DNA from 2 places in the Mesorhizobium sp. B2-8-1 genome. Region 1 is predicted to be linked to the other one. Evidence: predicted binding sites of a transcription regulator. Region 1 holds the regulator's gene; the other holds the start of a gene.
What was found. The regulator PhoB, encoded in region 1, activates phosphate uptake and scavenging genes when phosphate is short. The targets are predictions, from matches to a motif close to TGTCATNNANCTGTCAT.

Region 1 (3,478 bases):
TGTTCTCGATCAGGCGGTCATAGCCGACGACCGGAATGCCTTCGTCGAGCGCCTTCTGCACCGCCGGGCCGATGGCGGAGGCGTCCTGCGCCAGGATGATCAGCGAATTGGCGCCCTGGGAGATCAGGCTCTCGACGTCGGTGAGCTGCTTGCCGGGATTGGACTGGGCGTCGGCGGAAATATACTTGTCGCCGGCGGCTTCGATCGCCTTCTTCATGGCGGCCTCGTCGGTCTTCCAGCGCTCTTCCTGGAAGTTCGACCAGGAAACGCCGATGACCTTGTCCTTCGCCTGCGCGACCGACGCGAGCGTCAGCGACATGGCGACACCCGCCAGGATGGCGGCTGTGAATCTCTTCATCTTAATCCTCCCTGCGCCGCGTATGGCGCGACCAAACAGGCCCGTAGGCCGGCACAAAGGCTCTATTTTTTCGAGCCTCGAAAAAACACTGGTCCATCGTCGGAACGCTGTCAACGTCGATTCTGATGTATTTTGATGTCCTCGTGAATTTTTTTCGAGCTCCGGAATAAATAATGACAGCCAAGGCCGGTTCTGCCACTATTTGACGGTCGTCGGGGTCCTGGGGAGAGAACGCGGCGACGGGGAGGATGCGAGAAACATGTCGGTCGGAATCCGCCACGATGATTTGCGCCGACGCAACCGGGCGATGGTGATCGCGGCCGTGCGCCGTGCCGGGCAGCCCTCGCGCACCGAGATTGCCGCGACCACCGGGCTCAGCCATTCCACCATATCGGCGATCTCCTCCGACCTGATTGGCGAAGGCATCCTGGCGCAGAGCAAGCCGAGCGAGGCCGGTGCTCTGAAACGCGGCCGGCCGCAGGTCGGCCTCGGCCTCAACCCTGAAGCCGCGGCGGTGATGACCGTGGTGCTGTCGCTGAATTTTCTCTCCGTCGCCGTCATCGACTATGCCGGCCAGGTGATATCTGAAGAGCAGCGCCGGCTGGACACGCTCACCCTGTCGCGCGAGGCGCTGATCGGCGAATGCGTGGCCATCGTCAGGCGGCGGTTCGAGGATCCCGACCTCGACGTCGGCAGCATCGCCCGCATCGCGCTGGCGATCCAGGGCATCACCGACACGGATGCGCGCGCCATGCTGTGGTCGCCGATCACGCCGCAGACCGACATCGCCTTCGCCGACATACTGGAGACCGAGTTCGGCATTCCAGCCACCATGGAGAACGATTGCAACATGATGGCGGTGGCGCTGCGCTGGCGCGATCCCCAGCGCTACCGCGACGACTTCATCGCCATCCTTTTGTCGCACGGCATCGGCATGGGCTTGGTGCTGAAGGGTGAACTGTTCACCGGCACCCATTCATCCGGAGGCGAGTTCGGCCACATGATCCATCGCCCCGGCGGGGCGCTCTGCCGCTGCGGGCGGCGCGGCTGCGTCGAGGCCTATGCCGGCAACTATGCCATCTGGCGCAACGCGAGGCAGCTTGGCGAGGACACCGAGCCCGTCGACGTCAGCGACGCCGACATGCGCACCCTGGCGGCCTCGGCGCGCGAAAAGGACGGGCCGGAGCGCGAAGCCTACCGCAAGGCCGGCGAGGCGCTGGGTTACGGCCTTGGCAGCCTGTTCGCGCTGATCGATCCGGCGCCGGTCGCCATGGTCGGCGTCAGCGCCGCCGCCTTCGACCTGATCGAGCCGGCTCTGCGCGAGGCCATTGCCCAGACCGCCGGCGGCCAGCACTCGAAATCGATTTCCTTCGACACCGAGCCGAACGAACTGCCACTGATCCGCGAGGGCTGCGCCATGCGCGCGCTGACCTTCGTCGACCAGGAGATTTTCGCGCCGGGGGCACAGGCGAAATCAGGCGTGGGCGAGAACGTTGCGTGACATATCCCTAGTCTTCGCGAATCGCATACCCCGCGCCCCGAATGGTGCGGATCACGTCAGGCATGCGGCCATTGTTGACCGCCTTGCGCAGCCGGCCGACATGCACGTCCACGGTGCGCTCGTCGATATAGATCGTTTCGCCCCAGACATTGTCGAGCAGTTGGCTGCGCGAGAACACGCGGCCGGGATGTCGCATCATGAATTCGAGCAGGCGGAACTCGGTCGGCCCGAGCCGGATCTCGCTTTTCTTGCGGTAGACCCGGTGCGATTCACGGTCGAGCACGATGTCGCCGACCTTGAGCACGCTGGACAGAACTTCGGGCTTGGCGCGGCGCAGCAGCGCCTTGACGCGTGCCATGAATTCCGGCGTTGAGAACGGCTTGACCAGATAGTCGTCGGCGCCGGTGGAGAGACCGCGCACCCGGTCGCTTTCCTCGCCGCGCGCCGTCAGCATGATGATCGGCAGCCGCTCGGTCTCGGGCCGCATCCGGAGACGGCGGCAGAGCTCGATGCCGGACACCGCCGGCACCATCCAGTCGAGCACAAGAAGGTCAGGGACATTCTCCTGCAAGCGGATCTCGGCTTCGTCGCCGCGCGTCACCACCTCTACCTGATAACCCTCCGATTCCAGATTGTAACGGAGCAGCACACCCAGCGGCTCCTCGTCCTCCACCACCATGATGCATGGCGCGATCATCGACTGGTCACCCCTGCCGTCAAGCCGCTGGCGCCGACATCGCCGTCTCGTCCTGCTTCGGGCGATTGGCGGGCAATTGCGTGCCGGTCAGCACATAATAGGCATTTTCGGCAATGTTGGTCACGTGATCGCCGATGCGCTCGAGATTCTTGGCGCAGAACAAAAGATGCGTGCAGGCGGTGATGTTGCGCGGATCCTCCATCATGTAGGTCAGCAGCTCGCGGAAGACCGACGTGTATTTGACGTCGATGCGTTCATCGTCGGCGCGCAGCTTCGCAAGTGCCGCGGCATCGCGCGCCGCATACTCCTCGATCACGCCTTGCACCTGGATCAGCACAAGCTGCGCCATGGCGTCGATGGAGTGCGACAGGTCGCGCGGCGTGGCGGCAAGGCCGACGGTGCCGACGCGCTTGGCGATGTTCTTGGCGAGATCGCCGATGCGTTCGAGATCGCCCGCCATGCGGATCGAGCCGACGACATGGCGCAGATCGTCCGCCATGGGCTGCCGCTTGGCGATCAGGGTGATGGCGCGGTCGTCGAGTTCGCGCTGGCGCGCGTCCATGATGGCGTCGTCGGAGACGACGCGCTGGGCGAGCGCGTTGTCGGAATTCAGGAGCGCCTTGGTCGCGCCGCCGACCATCGATGAGGCGAGATCGCCCATGTCGCGGATCAGCCTGCTGATCTGTCCGAGATCTTCGTCAAAGGCTGCGACTGTGTGTTCGGCCATGATCTTGGTCCTCGTATGCCTGGGATCAGCCGAAGCGGCCGGTGATATAGTCCTGCGTGCGCTTCTCGCGGGGCGACGTGAAGATCTTCTCGGTGCGGTCGAACTCGACCAGCTCGCCCAGATACATGAAGGCGGTCTGCTTCGACACGCGCGCCGCCTGCTGCATGTTGTGGGTGACGATGACGATCGTATAAT
Region 2 (3,478 bases), on a different contig from region 1:
AATGGCGTCTACCCAGATCCAGCCGCAGACGGCGAACAACACCGAGACGAAGAAGAAGAAGGTAGCGCTGGTGCCGACGATGCGGCGCGCCTCGGGTAGGTCGCGGGCGCCGACCGATTGCGCCACCAGTATGGTGGCCGCCATGCCGATGCCGAACACCGTGCCGAGGATGAGGAACAGCACCAGATTGGCATTGGAGGTGGCGGTGAGCGCGGACTCGCCGAGGAAGCGGCCGACCCAGACGGCGTTGACCGAGCCGTTAAGCGATTGCAGCACGTTGGAGCCGAGCACCGGCAGGGCGAACAGCAGGAGCGTGCGCTGAATGGGGCCGCTGGTCAGGTCACCGGTGCGCCGGCGCGCGGGCATCTTTTCATCCATGGCGGGCATCCGGCAAAGCTGGTTCTTTTGAGTCCGGCACGCAGGATACCGCAGGCCCGACCGGGATGCACCCTTGCGAAAGGAGCGACGGCGGGCAAGGCACGCCGTCGTGCATCCGATCAAGCTTGTCGGGCAGGAGGCGCCAGGCGGCGCCTGCTGCAAGATGCTTACTTCCTGGCGAGGCCGGGAAGCGTGACCTGATAGACAAGGAACATGGTGTCGACATCGGCGCCGTCCTCGGCCTTGTAGGGCGCGCCGACCTGGAAACCGTCCTGGGCGAGGAAATCGTTGTCGTTGGCGACGAACAGGAAATAGTCGTCGGGCAGCTTCGGATCGAGCACGCTCGCCAGCGACATCGCTTCCCACTTTTCCGAGAGGTTGTCCTTGTCGTTGGGCGCGCCATTGTGCAGCCCGAAGCGGGCAAGCTCGGCCTTGTCGTTGATGTCGATGAACGGCATCAGCCTTGCCGGCGTGACCGACGGATCGAGCACGCCCTTGGGCGCCACCGGCTTGTCGGCGGCATCGAAGGGACCGCCGGCGATGTCGGTCGCGCCGGAAAGGTCGACAATGTCGATCTTGCGATACAGCGACTCTTCGCCCTTCAGGCCCTGGCCATTGCCGCTGTCGCGCGCCAGCATCAGGAAAGCCGTGTCCGACAGCGCCACGATCTCGCTTTGCGCAGCCACCTTGGTCTTGCCCTTGGCGTCCTTGAACACCGGCAGCGGCACGACATATTCATGTGCCAGCTTGAGATGGGCAAGATCGGAGGCGTCATAGATCAGCGCCCTGGTGTTCTGGCGCGTCGAGGCCGAATCGCCGCCGTCCTGCCGGGTCGCCGACTGCAAGACCGCGATTACGAATTTGCCGTCCGGCGTCATTGCCATGCCTTCGAGGCCCTGATTGTTCTGGCGGCCGGTTTCGGGATCGTTTGGGTCGGGTTCGGCAGCACCTGGGCCCGGATTGTCGGAAGCAAAATTGGCCGTGCCGTGGCGCATCGGCACGAGCGCGGCCGGAGGCTGGGTCGCCGACATCAGACGGCCGTCGGCGGAGAAGCGGTAGATGTCGGGACCGTATTCGTCGGAAACGAGCATGGTGCCGTCGGGCAGCCGCACGATCGCCTCGTTGTCGAGCGCGAGCTTGCCATTGTCGGCCTGGGGCAGGACAGGCATGTCGCCGGCGGCGGGACGCACGCCGTTCAGCGGGTCGAGACCGGTGACGTCGGCACCCTTGTCGTCGGTCAGGAGCATGGTGTCGGCGAGCGTCACCTTGACGCCGGTCTGCTCCTGGCCGGCCGCGGGCGCGGCACCTGGTGCCACCGGGGCGAACTCGATGTTGATCGTGTTGAGGCGCGGCCGGTAGTCGGTGGTACCGACGACGTTATAACCGCGGTCGGGCAGCAGCCACAGCGGGCCTCTGTAGGTGCCGGCATCATGCGTCCAGCCCGCGGTGTCGATCGACATGCCGGAGCCGGAGCCGAAGGTCTCGCCGAACCTGTCGCGCTGGCCGGCCGGGATACGGCCAACCCCCGCCAGCCCCTTGTTGACGAAACTGGCGCCGCCGACGCTGGCCGAGCTGTCGGCGAAGGCGGGCAGCGAAACGGCCGAGGCCGCCAGCGCGGCGACCAGCAGCCGCAACGAGAATGAGCGTAGATGCGTCATGGATATCCCCTTGATGACAAAGCGCCGGGACGGCGGAATTCTGAGGTTGCCTGGCGGCGGCGAGGCTGCCGCCCTGGAGGGCCGCTTGTGCCCTCGGCAAGCGGTCTAAGGCGCGAACATGATGCTTGCATGACAGTTGGTGACGCATTCGCGTCGGCCCGCCGCGACGCTGCTGGGGAAGTGCGGCCGCGCCGGAAAATCGATCGTTCCAACACAGGTTCGACAGCGTCCAGGAGCTGTTCGCAGTACTAGACACTTATGTACAGTACGTATACGGTTCCGGTTTCGGACAGTCCGGGGAGGGAAGCCTTGAAGTCTCACTACCGCGCAGTCGTCATCGGGGGAGGAGTGGTGGGCGCTTCGGTGCTCTATCACCTGGCGCGGTTCGGCTGGTCGGATGTGGCGCTGATCGAGCGCGCCGAACTGACGGCGGGGTCGACTTGGCATGCGGCGGCGGGGTTCCACGCGCTCAATGCCGACCCCAATGTCGCCGCGCTGCAGGATTACACCATCAACCTTTACCGCGAGATCGAGGCCGAATCCGGCCAGGACGTCGGCCTGCACATGACCGGCGGCGTCAACATCGCCAGCGATCCGGCGCGCTGGGAGTGGCTGAAATCGGCCTGGGCGGTATTCCAGTCGGTCGGCATCGAGACCGCCCGGCTGGTGACGCCTGACGAGATCAAGGCGATCTGCCCGATCGTCGACGTCACCGGCGTGCTTGGCGGCCTCTACGATTCCAACGAGGGCCATCTCGACCCTTACGGCACGACGCATGCGTATGTCGGTGCCGCCAAGAAGCGCGGCGCCGACGTGATCCTGCGCAACCGCGTGGTCGAGCTGAAGGCGCGCGCCGACGGCCATTGGGATGTCGTCACAGAGCAACGCACCATCACCGCCGAGCATGTCGTGAATGCCGGCGGGTTGTGGGCCAAGCAACTCGGCCGCATGGCCGGGGTTGAACTGCCGGTGACGCCGATGGAGCACCATTATTTCGTCACCGAGGACATTCCGGAAGTCGCTGCCCTCGACAAGGAGATCGGCCTGGCCGTCGATCTCGACGGCTTTTCCTATCTGCGGCAGGAGCGCAAGGGCGTGCTGCTCGGCGTCTACGAGCAGAACCCGAAGCACTGGAACATGGACGGCGCGCCGTGGGATTACGGCATCGAGCTCATCCCCGAAGACATCGACCGCATCGGCCCGGAACTTGCCAAGGCGCATGAGCGCTTCCCTTGCCTGGCGACGGCAGGCATCCGCAAATGGGTCAACGGCGCCTTCACCTTCACCCCGGACGGCAATCCGATCGTCGGGCCGGTCCGCGGCCTGAAGAATTACTGGGTCGCCTGCGGCGTCATGGCCGGCTTCAGCCAGGGCGGCGGCGTCGGCAAGTCGCTGGCCGAGTGGATGATTTACGGCGAGCCGCAGGCCGACATTTTCGGCAT

Region 2: the regulator PhoB is predicted to act here: its motif matches at 2,155-2,171, upstream of FJ428_RS17305 (esterase-like activity of phytase family protein).

The regions. Positions count from the first base shown of each region.
Region 1 is NZ_VFTX01000015.1:31,643-35,120, reverse strand. Features, by position in the region: gene xylF (D-xylose ABC transporter substrate-binding protein) at 1-358, opposite strand, end outside; gene FJ428_RS28675 (ROK family protein) at 618-1,859, shown strand; gene phoB (phosphate regulon transcriptional regulator PhoB) at 1,867-2,556, opposite strand; gene phoU (phosphate signaling complex protein PhoU) at 2,576-3,283, opposite strand; gene pstB (phosphate ABC transporter ATP-binding protein PstB) at 3,309-3,478, opposite strand, start outside.
Region 2 is NZ_VFTX01000006.1:118,586-122,063, forward strand. Features, by position in the region: gene FJ428_RS17300 (MATE family efflux transporter) at 1-378, opposite strand, end outside; gene FJ428_RS17305 (esterase-like activity of phytase family protein) at 546-2,036, opposite strand; gene FJ428_RS17310 (FAD-dependent oxidoreductase) at 2,346-3,478, shown strand, end outside.